3 regions of the Pleionea sp. WD8-19 genome follow, and region 3 is predicted to be linked to each of the others. Evidence: predicted binding sites of a transcription regulator. Region 3 holds the regulator's gene; each other region holds the start of a gene.

The links. Region 3 encodes sigma-54, which starts transcription at its own class of promoters, with help from an activator protein. Its sites were predicted from a motif close to TGGCACNNNNNTTGCTNT; they were not measured.
Region 1: the regulator sigma-54 is predicted to act here: its motif matches at 2,480-2,497, upstream of ACTUJY_RS07100 (TorF family putative porin).
Region 2: the regulator sigma-54 is predicted to act here: its motif matches at 2,789-2,806, upstream of flgB (flagellar basal body rod protein FlgB).

The regions. Positions count from the first base shown of each region.
Region 1 covers NZ_JBUZOU010000004.1:274,636-279,186, reverse strand. Annotated here, with positions in the region: gene ACTUJY_RS07115 (amidohydrolase family protein) at 1-685, shown strand, start outside; gene ACTUJY_RS07110 (crotonase/enoyl-CoA hydratase family protein) at 749-1,543, shown strand; gene ACTUJY_RS07105 (1-acyl-sn-glycerol-3-phosphate acyltransferase) at 1,609-2,265, shown strand; gene ACTUJY_RS07100 (TorF family putative porin) at 2,534-3,187, shown strand; gene ACTUJY_RS07095 (GNAT family N-acetyltransferase) at 3,279-3,719, opposite strand; gene rep (DNA helicase Rep) at 3,762-4,551, opposite strand, start outside.
Region 2 covers NZ_JBUZOU010000008.1:66,444-70,994, forward strand. Annotated here, with positions in the region: gene flgA (flagellar basal body P-ring formation chaperone FlgA) at 1-416, opposite strand, end outside; gene ACTUJY_RS11490 (chemotaxis protein CheV) at 862-1,791, shown strand; gene ACTUJY_RS11495 (CheR family methyltransferase) at 1,806-2,636, shown strand; gene flgB (flagellar basal body rod protein FlgB) at 2,848-3,249, shown strand; gene flgC (flagellar basal body rod protein FlgC) at 3,252-3,668, shown strand; gene ACTUJY_RS11510 (flagellar hook assembly protein FlgD) at 3,692-4,375, shown strand; gene flgE (flagellar hook protein FlgE) at 4,457-4,551, shown strand, end outside.
Region 3 covers NZ_JBUZOU010000012.1:16,727-21,277, forward strand. Annotated here, with positions in the region: gene ACTUJY_RS14100 (LptA/OstA family protein) at 1-429, shown strand, start outside; gene lptB (LPS export ABC transporter ATP-binding protein) at 426-1,151, shown strand; gene ACTUJY_RS14110 (RNA polymerase factor sigma-54) at 1,447-2,931, shown strand; gene hpf (ribosome hibernation promoting factor) at 3,076-3,363, shown strand; gene ptsN (PTS IIA-like nitrogen regulatory protein PtsN) at 3,369-3,842, shown strand; gene rapZ (RNase adapter RapZ) at 3,854-4,551, shown strand, end outside.

The DNA.
Region 1 (4,551 bases), on a different contig from region 3:
GCCAGAAGGGGGCTCATTGCTGCAACATAATTTGACGATGATCGTCGATGGCCATACTGGTATCGAACACGCGATCCCAACCGCTGAAATCTACGCCGACATTGAACAACTTTGGTCACAAACGCGAGTCGGGTACACACCAACGTTAACAGTGGCCTACGGTGGCCTGTGGGGTGAAAACTATTGGTATCAACACTATGAAGTTTGGAAACACCCGTTGTTACGCCGTTTTGTACCCAAGTTTGTGCTTTGGCCAAGAGCCATTCGACGAACCATGGCACCGGAAGAAGACTACAATCATTTTCGCGCTGCACGAGTTGCTGCCAAACTGCAGAATTTAGGAGTAGGAATCAACCTTGGCGCGCATGGCCAGCGAGAAGGTTTAGGCAGTCATTGGGAAATGTGGATGTTTGTGCAGGGTGGTATGAGCCCGCATCAAGCACTGCGTGCTGCAACACTCGACAGCGCTCGTTATCTTGGATTGGATCAAGACTTAGGCTCTATCGAAGTCGGCAAACTGGCCGACTTAGTCATCTTAAATGAAAACCCGTTACTTGACATTCAACGCACAGATCAGGTGGATAAGGTGATGTTAAATGGCCGCTTATATCAAGCCGATACTATGGATCGTATCGGCAATCACCCCAAAAAACGTGCCCCTTTGTTTTTTCATCGAGAATACTAAGTATGATTTTTTACATGAAAGCGATTAAACTGGCTCGCTCCTTTTTAATGTAAAGCGATAAATATGTCTCGAGTCTTGATAGAACCATCAAATGGTATCGTACGCGTCATTCTTAATCGTCCCGATAAACTGAATGCGCTCGATATGGAAATGTTTCTGGCACTGAACAAGGCTCAGCAACAATTAAAAAAAGATCGGCAGTTACGCGCCATTATATTGGAAGGAAAAGGCAGCGATTTCTGCAGCGGTTTAGATGTTAAATCGGTGATGAGCCACAAAATGAATGCGATACGATTGTTGTGGAAATGGCGACCCGGGGCCATGAACTTGGCGCAAAAAGTCGCCGCGGGGTGGCGTCAGTTGCCCGTTCCTGTCATTACGGCCATTCATGGCCGATGCTGGGGTGGGGGAATGCAAATCGCGTTAGGAAGCGACTTTCGCATAGCCAGTCCGGACAGCTCCATTTCCATTATGGAAAGCCAATGGGGGCTCATTCCTGATATGGGCGGTACCTTAGCCTTAACGGAAATACTCCCGGTGGATCACGCCATGCGTTTGGCAATGACGGCTGAAATAATGAATGGAGATGAAGCACTCAAGTTAGGGCTTGTCAGTGAAACGGACGAAGACCCAAAAAAGCGCGCACTAGCGTTAGCGCATCAACTGGCAGAACGTTCGCCCGATACCAACGCAGCCATTAAAAAGCTGTATCATAAAACCTGGCATCGTCATTCGACCGCAACTCTCGCTAACGAAACACTGTACCAAATTAAAATTCTTTCAGGTAAAAATCAATCCGTAGCCGTCAAAAGACAAACACACAATACGGATACTCCCTGGCAATTAAGAAAGTTTTAATTTGAATTAAAAATACTACTGTGTCGTATTATTTCAGTCTATTACTGTTACTTGTGATTAAAGGTTTGTCGTCGATATTTTTTCGTTTCGATGTTCGTTGGCTAAGCCAACACAATTTATCCAAGCCTTCCGACATTCGTTTACTGGTTTTATTAAATCATACCAGTTTGTACGAACCTGTTTTTGTTCGACTGGCGCCTTTTTGGCTTTTAAAACAATTTGCTCGTCACTTTATAGCGCCCGGAGCCGATATAACAACCAGTCGTCCTATTGTTGGCCGATTACTGCGGACGTTATTACCTGGTTTGATCCCTATCTCACGCAAACGCGATGACTCCTGGCGCTTTTTTCTCGATCAAATTAAACACGATTCTATGGTCATTATTTTACCGGAAGGTCGTATGAAGCGTGCCGATGGACTCGATAAATTTGGCAAACCCATGACCGTTCGTGGTGGCGTAGCCGAAGTATTGGAGCGGATGGACTCTGGAAATATTTTATTCGTTTACAGCGGAGGGTTGCATCACGTTCAAATTCCTGGAGAAAAAATTCCAAGACTGTTTCAATCCATTAAAGTGAACATGGAATTGGTGGGTATTGAGCAATACAAACGTGATTTACTGGCAAGTAATCCTCACCGTTTTCATGAAAGCGTCTTAAAGGATATGCAATCTCGGTTAGTAAATAAAATCCCTCATTGTAATAATCAACCCAGCAATTAATACATCTAACCGCGTGAACAACCGCGACTAAAACAATTCATTGAATGGCTACCATGCCTCAAACAACATAAGCCTTTTTAGAAAAAAGGTGACGGAATGAATTCAGTGCAAATGACATGCTATTAAGTTTTTCTCGCACCATTTTAAAGCAAACACTCCAACTCTAAAATCCATTTACGTATAAAACTCGTGTAATTAAAGCGTTAATTACTTATGGCACAGTTTATGATTCTAGGTTTTCAGGTATTAAACACTTGAGGAATTCCTAATGAAAACAATACGAAACCAAATCAATAAACTGATCTTTTTTTCGTTCTTATTTGTTAACACGTTGCAGGCAATAGAGCTCTCGACCAATATCGGTTATGCCTCCGAGTATTATTATCGAGGTGTGCTCCAAAAAGAGTCGTCGGCTAACGCTGGCATCGATATTGGTGCAGAAGAATTCAGTGGTGGTATTTGGAGTGCCGAAGTTGGTGACGGACTCGAGTACGATCTCTACGGCCGTTATTCCTATCAATTTAGCGATACAATTTCCGCCAGTGTGGGATTTACAAATTATTACTACACCGGTGAATTCGACGATACTTACAAAGAACTCAATGCAGGCATCGCGTACCGCTTTATCAGCATAGACTACGCGAAAGGAGAGTGGGACGGTGGTACTCACGTTAACGACGATTATGATTTTGTTTCACTTACGCTCAGTCACAACGGACTTTACGGCAAATACGGCCGTTTTGGTGATGAATTTAACGGCGACTACATAGAGTTGGGCTACGGTACTCACTTAGAAGGGTTCGACTTTACATTTTCAATGATCGTGAGCTCTAAAGAGCTTTCCGACCAAATGAATCGAGATGGTAACCCCACCGAAAGCGAAGCACTCATTTTATCTGTCGTAAAACAGTTTGATATATAGATAACACTTCAATTCGTTAAAGCACCGATTCTGAACCTGAGCCAATTCGGTGCTTGATTAAGATGTGGATTACCAATATTAAGATAATATGCTATGAACGTTCATATTTTTTGTAAACATCTGAGTTTCGTATTTCCATTACCGTTTCCGGAAAATCCGGTGCATGAAAACCAAACGCCTCATAAAGGCCATGTGCATCACGCGTACACAACATAATGCGACGTAATCCTTGCAATTCCGGGTGCGCCATAATTTCATGCATTAACCATTTACTGAGTCCTTTACCTCGATGCTCTTCTAAAATATACACATCGGCCAAATAAGCAAAAGTCGCTTTATCGGTGATCATCCGTGCAAACCCCACTTGTTCCTTTGAGTCAGTAAAGACACCAAAACACACAGAGTTTTCCAAGCCGCGCTGCAACGTTTTTTTCGGGATGTTCGCAGCCCAGTAAGATCGCACAATATACTGATGTATCGCATGAATATCCATTGCGGATAATTGATCACTGATGCTGTATCCTGGGACCATTCGATATTCCTTAAATCAAGTTTAATGTCGTCACTAAGCACTTCAGGATTCAGACAAAAGCGCTCGCAACTGCGCCATATTTTTTCGACCTTTTTCTTGGCGCTCGTCTTCCGACATCGGCATTTGCTGTTCTTCCCAAATCATATCATCTTGTGGCATTTCAAACAGGAATCGACTGGGCTCGGTATCGACCAGCTCACCATAACGCTTTCTCTGTCGAGCGTAAGACAGCGTTAATGTTTTTTGTGCGCGCGTAATGCCAACATAGGCTAGGCGCCTTTCCTCTTCAATATTGTCGTCATCGATACTGGAACGATGTGGAAGCAACTCTTCTTCCATCCCGACCAAATAAACGTGATGAAACTCCAACCCTTTCGAAGCGTGCAAAGTCATGAGTTGCACTTCATTGGTTTCCGCATCCTCTTCGTTACGATCGAGCATTTCACGTAAAATTAGTTTGTTAATGGCTCGTGCTAATGGATTATCCTCTCCAGCAAAGTTATCCAATTCTCTTTCGACCCATTCGAGCAACTGTTGCACATTGCTCCAACGGTATTCAGCTGCTTTTGGGCTGCTGGAGTTATCGTACAAAAAGCCATGGTAACCAATATAAGCGAGCAACTCACTAAACACTCCCATGGTATCGCCGCGTTGCGCATTGTCCGCCGTAGTGGCAATTAATTTTGCAAAGCGCTGTACAGCGGTTAATCCTTTGGTATGCAGCTCTTCAGCTAGACCCATTTCAAAACATGCATCAAATAAGCTGATGTGGCGCTTCTGTGCGTAAAGCCCTAGCTTTTCCAGGGTTGTTGGCCCAATTTCGCGTCGTGGT
Region 2 (4,551 bases), on a different contig from region 3:
ACTCGGCTGATGTCTACAAGCCTATATGAAATATCATCGACCGAAATCTCATCTCCTTTAGATAATTTGCGATTAAAAACGATAACTCTTTGTTTTATTTCAATTTCTACTGGTACATAAATGTGCCAACTTTGCTCACCAACACAGCGAACACCCACTATGGCGTTGCCTTTTAAGTCGGTGCCTTTGGGCGCAAATCCTTTTAGAGGCGCAGTACAGGCGGGCAGTCGTAGTCGTGGGTCAATCGTTCCTAATCGAATTTCAAGTTGGTGAGATGGGGCCGTTAATTGCTGCTGGAGGAAGGCTTTTGCCGCATCGGCAATGTGTTCCAGGTTTTGAATGTTTGCATACAATACTTTCATCGCAAATAGGTTCAGAAACAATATTGAGTAGAAAGGAAATCTACTAATTTTCATATATTTGGCCTATAGAATTAATTTTGCTTGATTCAATTCTTTGCTGCAAAGCTTTCAGAATGAACTATGCTTAAATCTAGCTACTGCAGTTACTTGCGCGCCTGGAGCGTGGCTTTCGCAAAGGAACATTGAATAGAAGGGCAAGATTTATGCCTGATACCCAATCAACCTGAAAATGGTGGATTTTAGAGCGCGTGAGGTTGTTTAATTCGCGACGCATGAATGAAGGAATGGTGATCCCTTGCTCATTCATGCAACAAAGAAGTGGACAGTCTTATACGCTTCTTTGATGGGTTTCAAAACGCTTTTAACTGCGTTATTGATTTCAGTAAGGGGGCAAAACATTCCCTTTAATCAATGCCTTGTCTAAAGCGCTTTGGAATTCCACTGAAATCAGCATTTCCCGGTTGATTGGTGATAAAGCGAAAACTGGGTGGAGAAATTAATGTCGAGCATTCTTGATAGTGTCAATCAACGGACACAGATGGTTGGGCAAAACCGTCTGGAGTTGTTGCTGTTTAAGTTAACAGGGCGTCAAATTTATGGGATCAATGTGTTTAAAGTGCGAGAGGTCCTGCAGTGTCCTGAGTTAACGGAATTGCCTCAAAGACATCATGTGGTTCGAGGTGTGGCACATATTCGCGGACAAACGATTTCTGTCATGGATCTCAGCTTGGCAACTGGTGGCCCACCTCTCGATAATATCCAAAGTTGCTTCGTAATCATTGCTGAGTACAACCGTGCTGTACAAGGATTTTTGGTTAAGTCAGTTGAGCGCATCGTTAATATGAATTGGGGCGATATTCATCCCCCACCGAAAGGCAGTGGTAAAAACCATTATTTAACAGCCGTTACGGAAATTGATAATCATTTGGTTGAAATAATTGATGTTGAGAAAGTTTTGGCAGAAATCGCACCAGCCAGTGAAATCGTAAGTGAAGAAGTTCTGAGTAAGACAGCTGGCAAAGAGCCTGAAGATAAAATTGTGCTGGTCGCTGATGATTCGGCTGTTGCTCGGAATCAAATTAAACGAACCATCGAACAGTTGGGAATGAAAGTCGTCACTAAAAAGGATGGGCGGGAAGCACTTGACTATTTGAATGCAATTACCAGTGAAGGCAAAAGGGTAAATGACGAAGTTCTGTTGTTGATATCGGATATTGAAATGCCCGAAATGGATGGTTACACATTAACGGCAGAAATTCGAGCAAACGATCATTTGAAGCCTTTATGGGTGTTGTTGCATACATCATTGAGTGGTGTTTTCAATCGAGCCATGGTTGAAAAGGTGGGAGCGAACGATTTTATTCCTAAGTTTAATCCGGATGAGCTGGCAGGAGCCGTTCAAAAACGTTTGGATCTTGACCATAATTAGGAGCCATTGCGTTAATGGTTATTTCTGCTGAGGAATACGGTCGTTTTCAAGATATTTTGCATCAAAAAACGGGGATACTGCTGGGAGAAAACAAACAGTATCTGGTATCTAGCCGTTTAAGCAGCTTTTTGAAAGACCATCAAATCGATAATTTCACGCAACTTTTACTGTCGCTTGAAAAGCCAGGCGGTCAATCGATAATGCAACAAGTTATTGATCGAATGACGACTAATGAAACGCTTTGGTTTCGCGACAGTTTTCCGTTTAATTATTTAATATCCAACATTCTTCCTGAGCTGAAGCAAGCGGGACATTCGCGTTCAAATATTTGGTGTGCTGCTTGTTCTTCCGGACAGGAACCCTATTCGATCAGTATTTCAATTGAAGAAGCGTTGAACAGTGGTTTAAGACATAAATACCCAACGCAGGTTGATATTTTGGCAACGGATATTTCAACGCGCATGCTGGATCAGGCAAAGCGAGGAGAGTATCAACCGCTGGAAATAATGCGAGGGCTGAGTCCTGAGCGGCAAAAAAAATATTTTGAAATCAATGAGCAGGGTACCTACCATTTGAAGGACAGTATTAAAAGTCGAGTTCGTTTCATGACACTTAATTTAATGCAGTTACCCTATCGAGCAGGCGGTACTTTTGATGTGATATTTTGTCGCAATGTACTTATTTATTTTTCTACCGTACTGAAGCAGCAGGTTATTTCCGGTCTGGCGGAATGTTTAAAGCCCGGTGGCTTTCTTTTCCTTGGAGCTTCAGAATCCATGCCTCCGCAAAATACCGAGTTCGAAATGGTTCGCTGTAATCCGGGATTGGTATATCGCAAGCGCTGAGTTGCGATTTATTCATAAGCATATTCTACCTAGAACCTAGAACTTCCATTTTGCCGCATCACCGGTTTGCAATTGCCGCTTTCACTACATGCTATTCGATGTCTCTTATCACAAATCGCCTATCTCATTGAATTTTTACTCTATTAACGCTGTGGCACAGGTATTGCCTTAATTAATGCGAATTATTATAGAGTTGACGGGTAAATAGGGTATGGCAATCAATTTCGACAAAGCGTTGGGCATTCAACAGCACACACTGGCTTTAAGGGCCGAGCGTGCGGAGGTCATTGCCAATAATATGGCAAATGCCGATACTCCCGGATACAAAACGCAGGAATTGGATTTTAATCAGGCTCTGAAAAATATAATGTCGGGGCGTGATTCAGCGTTAACACGTACTCATGAAAAACATTTTGCAGGAAGTCGCGGGGCTTTAGGCCCAGGTGTTGTGAAATATGAAGTTCCCAATCAGCCTGATACAGGTGATGGCAATACGGTGGACAGCCAAAAAGAAATGGCGAAGTTTGCGGAAAATTCGTTGGAATATATGACGACCCTTAAATTTCTTGATGGAAAATTTAAAGGTCTCTCTAAAGCGTTAAAGGGTGAATAGGTATGAGTTTGTACAACATTTTTGAAATTTCAGGCTCAGCTATGAGTGCGCAAAGCGTTCGATTAAACACAACGGCGAGCAACATGGCCAATGCAGAAAGTGTTTCTTCTAGTGTGAATCAAACGTACAAAGCTCGGCACCCAGTATTCAGCGCAGTGTATCAATCGGTACAGGGCAGTGATTTCCAAGGTGCTGGAGTTGAAGTACTCGGGGTCATTGAAAGTACTGCAGCGCCACGCGTTAAGTATCAGCCAGAGAACCCGATGGCGGATGAAAACGGTAATGTGTATATACCCAACATTAATATTGTTGAAGAGATGGCTAACATGATTTCTGCTTCAAGAAGCTATCAAGCCAACGTTCAAATTGCAAATACTGCGAAAACGTTAGTACAAAGAACATTAAGCCTCGGACAGTAGCGTATTGATCAAGAGAATGCATTATGACCACGATTAATGACAACAGCAGTGTATACAACAATCTGGGAGTCAATCGAGAGGAAAATCTCGATAACGGTAAAAAGGACACGTTGGATCAGTCTGATTTTTTAGCACTGCTCACCACTCAATTAGCGAATCAGGATCCTTTTGATCCGATGGACAATAAAGAATTTATCGCGCAAATGGCACAATTTTCGAGTTTAGCGGGTATGGAAGAGCTTAATCAAAACTTTAATACGTTGGCATCATCGCTAACATCTAATCAAGCACTGCAAGCGTCTGCGTTGGTAGGACGAAGTGTCATGGTACCAACCGGTGTTGGTTATCTTGAAGAAGGAGCTTCAATTGAAGGACGACTTTCTTTAACACAATCCACTCAAAATATTTGGGCGGAAGTAAAAGACTCATCCGGACAAGTTGTGCGTCGATTTGATATTGGTAATTACAGTGCCGGTGACTTAGCGTTTTCTTGGGATGGAATAAACGATGCAGGCGATGCAATGCCAGAAGGTATGTATTCTATCAACGTTTACGGTCAAGTCGGTGAAACGACTGAGCAATTGGGTACGTTAATGAAAGCGAAAGTTAGTAGTGTCAATTTGGGTGGACCTGCTGGACAAATATTATTAAATCTGGCGGGATTAGGGCAGGTGAACCTGGCCGATGTTGAAGAGATCGGTGGGTAATTTCGAGTGATGGAAGGTCACTCATGATATCGAAGAATTGATGGTTAATTTGGCAGTAAGTAAGCGTCGGGAGAAGCAGTTATGTCTTTTAATACAGCGTTAAGTGGTTTGAATGCCGCACAGTCTGAATTGAATGTTACCAGCAATAATATTGCAAATGTGGCAACCACGGGATT
Region 3 (4,551 bases):
CAATTTGAGTTTCGTGCCCTTGCCTATCACACCAAGTTTTTAGCTTCGCGAAACCAACTGTCTTTACACACTAAGGTCCAATTGAAACTGTCCAAAGCCGATGGTAGCCACCTGTCGATCAACGCCCAACAATTGGTATACGACTACCAGAGCAAAACACAGTTAACCCCGGAAAACTTTGTTGCAACGGGCAATCCTGTCCTGTTTATTTTTACCGATCGAGATAACAATCAGGTCGAAGCGCGTGCGAACAAAGTGAATTACTCCTACCAATCGGGTATCTCCGTTTTGGAAGGCGATATTGAGTTTAAGCAACAAGGCGATGTGATACGAGCAGCCAAACTGATTTTTAATACCCAGAAAAATGAGTGGGAAGTGCCGGCCATCGAAAATCAACGCATCAATGTGATAAAAGACCAGAATCCATGAGTGCTTTAATTGCCCAAAACCTGGCCAAAGCCTACAAAGGCCGCAAAGTGGTTAAAAGTGTTTCGCTGCAGGTTAACCCCGGTCAAATTGTCGGCTTGTTGGGTCCTAATGGTGCCGGTAAAACCACCTCCTTTTACATGATCGTTGGCTTGGTCCCTCAAGACAGTGGGCAAGTACTGATAGGTGAAAAAGACATCTCCGAAAAGGCCATGCACCAACGGGCACAAATGGGTATCGGTTACCTACCACAAGAAGCCTCTATTTTTCGTAAGTTGTCGGTTGCCGATAATATTTTGGCGGTACTGGAATTGAGAAAAGATCTCGACGAGTCGCAACAGCAACAGCAACTGGAAAAACTGCTCGGCGAGTTTCAAATTGAACACATTCGAAACAATCTCGGCATGAGCTTGTCGGGAGGTGAACGCCGACGCGTGGAGATTGCTCGAGCACTTGCCAATGACCCACAATTTATTTTGCTCGATGAACCCTTTGCCGGTGTCGATCCCATCTCCGTTAACGAGATCAAACAGATCATTCAACAGCTGAAACAACGAGGGCTCGGCGTGTTGATCACCGATCATAATGTGCGGGAAACCTTGTCGGTATGCGAACACGCCTACATAGTCAACGCTGGTGAACTGATCGCAGAAGGGAGTGCCGAAACGGTACTGAACAACCGTGTGGTTAAAGAAGTCTACCTGGGTGAAGAATTTAATCTATAAAAAGTTGATGTTGTGATGAGCATTTTTATTCCAAATTTAACGACTTCACTCGAAAGCTATATAAACAAATTTCTACTAGGCGCAAGCCATTGAAAACGCTAAAATAACCCCAATTGAGTTTACAAGGTTCGCTAGCTTTTCTAGAAAAACGCTTCCCGAAACCCAGTAACTTGCTATTATTAAATGGTGGGTACCACAATTCAGTCCACGGCTTTTCAAAAACTAACTCTCCTGCTTCAGGTAAATAGATGAAAGGCAACGATAAGATTCAACCTAACGGCTATAACCAAATTAAATGAAGCCATCGTTACAATTAAAAATTGGTCAGAGTCTGACCATGACGCCTCAACTGCAACAAGCCATTCGACTGTTGCAGCTCTCCAGTCTTGATTTGCAAAATGAAATTCAAGAAGCGTTGGAGTCTAATCCGATGCTGGATGGCGCCGATGATATTAGCAATGACGAGCTGATCGACGGTAAAGACTCAAAAACCAACGGCAAGCAAGAGCCCAAAACCGAAGACAGTGAACTGGATACGTCTGACGCGTTACAGAATGACTCGATTGAGAAAGATCTGGTCGTCGACACGCAATGGGAAGACTGGCAATACACTCCACCAACCTCTCTGTCTCGCTCCGACGATGAAAAAGAGTTTGAATTTCAAGGTGAAACCACTGAGTCGTTGCAAGATCATTTGCAATGGCAATTAACCTTAACACCCCTTTCCGAAAAAGATAAAGCTATCGCTACGGTCATTATTGATGCAATCGACGACGAAGGATACTTGCGAACGCCACTCGACGATCTGTTGCAACTGATTAACCAGGATGAACTGGAAAATTTTGAAGAACAAGTAGAACTCGATGAACTGGAAGCGGTGTTGCGGTTGATTCAATCCTTTGATCCGATTGGTATTGCAGCGCGTGATCTAAAAGAATGCTTACAAATTCAATTGAGACAATTTAACGAGCACACGCCGTTTTGGCTGGAAGCCAAAGAGTTAATCGAACAACACTTTGACGCCCTCGCCTCGAAAAACTACAAACAAATTTTACGATTAACCAAATGGCCAGAAGATTTCTTAAAAGAAGTCATGGCTTTTGTCCAACGACTCAACCCTCGTCCTGGTAGCGCCATAACCAGTGGTCAACCCGAATACGTTGTCCCGGATGTTTTCGTTAGCAAACAAAACGGTCGCTGGAAGGTCGAGCTGAACCCCGATTGCGCTCCCAAATTGCGCATTAACAGTAACTATGCCTCATTAATTCGGCGTGCCGACTCAAGCGCCGACAACACCTTTTTGAAAAACAACCTGCAAGAAGCCAAATGGTTTATTAAAAGCCTGCAAAGTCGCAACGATACTTTGCTCAAAGTGGCCAGCAGCATTGTTGAAAAGCAGATTGGCTTTTTTGAGTACGGCGAAGAAGCCATGAAGCCATTAATTCTGTCCGATATAGCACAAGAAGTGGACATGCACGAGTCGACGGTTTCACGTGTGACGACGCAAAAGTACATGCACACACCACGCGGTGTGTTTGAATTAAAATATTTTTTCTCCAGCCACGTCAGTACCGTAACGGGTGGCGAGTGCTCGTCGACTGCAATACGAGCCTTGATAAAGAAACTGATAGCGGCAGAAAACAGTGCCAAACCACTCAGTGATAATAAAATTGCTGCTTTATTGAAAGATCAGGGGATTAACGTTGCGCGCCGAACCATCGCCAAATACCGCGAAGCCATGAATATTCCCCCTTCCAATGAACGTAAATCGCTTATTTAAGTCAAAAAGAATGACGTAAATACGCGTTTAAACAAACGATGAGAACCTACGGAAGCAAACCTTTTCATTTTAAGTTTGTTTCTTTGTGTCAAAGCTGAAGCATTACTTCAGTATGTGTTACCTACAAACAGAAGGAAGTCGACTATGCAAATTAACTTAACTGGCCACCACGTCGATATCACCGAGTCATTGCGTAATTTTGTGCATGAAAAATTCGAAAAGCTGGAACGTCACTTCGATCATATTAATAACGTGCACGTTGTGTTGAGTGTGGAAAAACTCCGACAAATTGCTGAAGCAAAATTAAATGTTAACGGCGGAGAGTTATTTGCCAACTCCGAAGATGAAGACATGTACGCAGCTATCGACTCCTTGATCGACAAGTTGGATCGCCAGGTGATTAAGCACAAGGAAAAACTCATTCGTCATTAATTGTTATGGATTTTATCAGTTGTCTTAAGCCCGAGCGCACCCTGGTAGGTGCCTCGGCCTCTAGTAAAAAAAGAGCATTCGAAATACTCAGTCAGTTACTTTCCAATTCTTGCGACACGCTATCCGAGCAAGATGTGTTGGACAGCCTGTTTGCACGTGAACGTTTAGGCTGCACGGCCTTAGGTCAGGGAATTGCAATTCCTCACGGTCGTTGTAATCATTGTGATCAAATCATTTGCGCGGTGATCATGTTGGACAAAGGTGTAGATTATGAAGCGCCAGACAAACAACCCGTGGATATTATGTTCGCCTTGCTCGTACCGGAAAAAGCTCATGACGATCACATTGAGTGTCTGGCAAATATCGCTAAATTATTAAAACAGGAAGGCTTCTGCCGTCAATTAAGAAACGCATATAATAACCAAGCACTCTATGATATAGTCGAAACTGCGGTACAAAAACAAACCAATAATCATTAGTTAAATTAAATATGAAGCGCGTCATACTCAGTGGTCGCTCCGGCTCAGGAAAAACAGTAGCGCTCAGGGCTCTGGAAGATCAGGGATTCTATTGTGTCGACAATATTCCATTGTCGCTGATACCGCAATTGGTCGATACCTTCGAGATAAAACATCAAGATCTGGCTTTAGGTGTTGATGCGCGCAGCTTTCCATCCGACCTTCATAAGTTTTCTGAAATTCTCGACAGCATCAGCCAAAAAGGCGAACATTTTCAGGTATTTTATATTGATGCTGATGATGCCACGCTGCTGAAGCGATTCAGCGAAACTCGGCGGCGTCACCCATTAACGCAAAGTGGCTATTCTTTAAAAGAGGCGATCGCCAAAGAACGCGAGTTACTCGAGCCCATTGCTCTAGCTGCCGATCTTCTGGTTGACACTACGTCGATGACGCCGTACGCGTTGCGCGATTATATTAAAGAAAGGGTGTTGGTTCCGCACGAATCGAACATGGATATTTTGTTCCAATCGTTTGGCTTTAAAAATGGAATTCCAACGGACGCTGACTATGTTTTTGATGTTCGTTGCTTGCCTAATCCTTACTGGGATCCCAAGTTACGAGAATACAACGGCACACAAAAGCCCATCATCAACTTTCTAGAAACTCAGCCGCAAGTCATGGAGTTTTTCTGGCAATTGAAGGTATTTTTACACACTTGGCTGCCCCG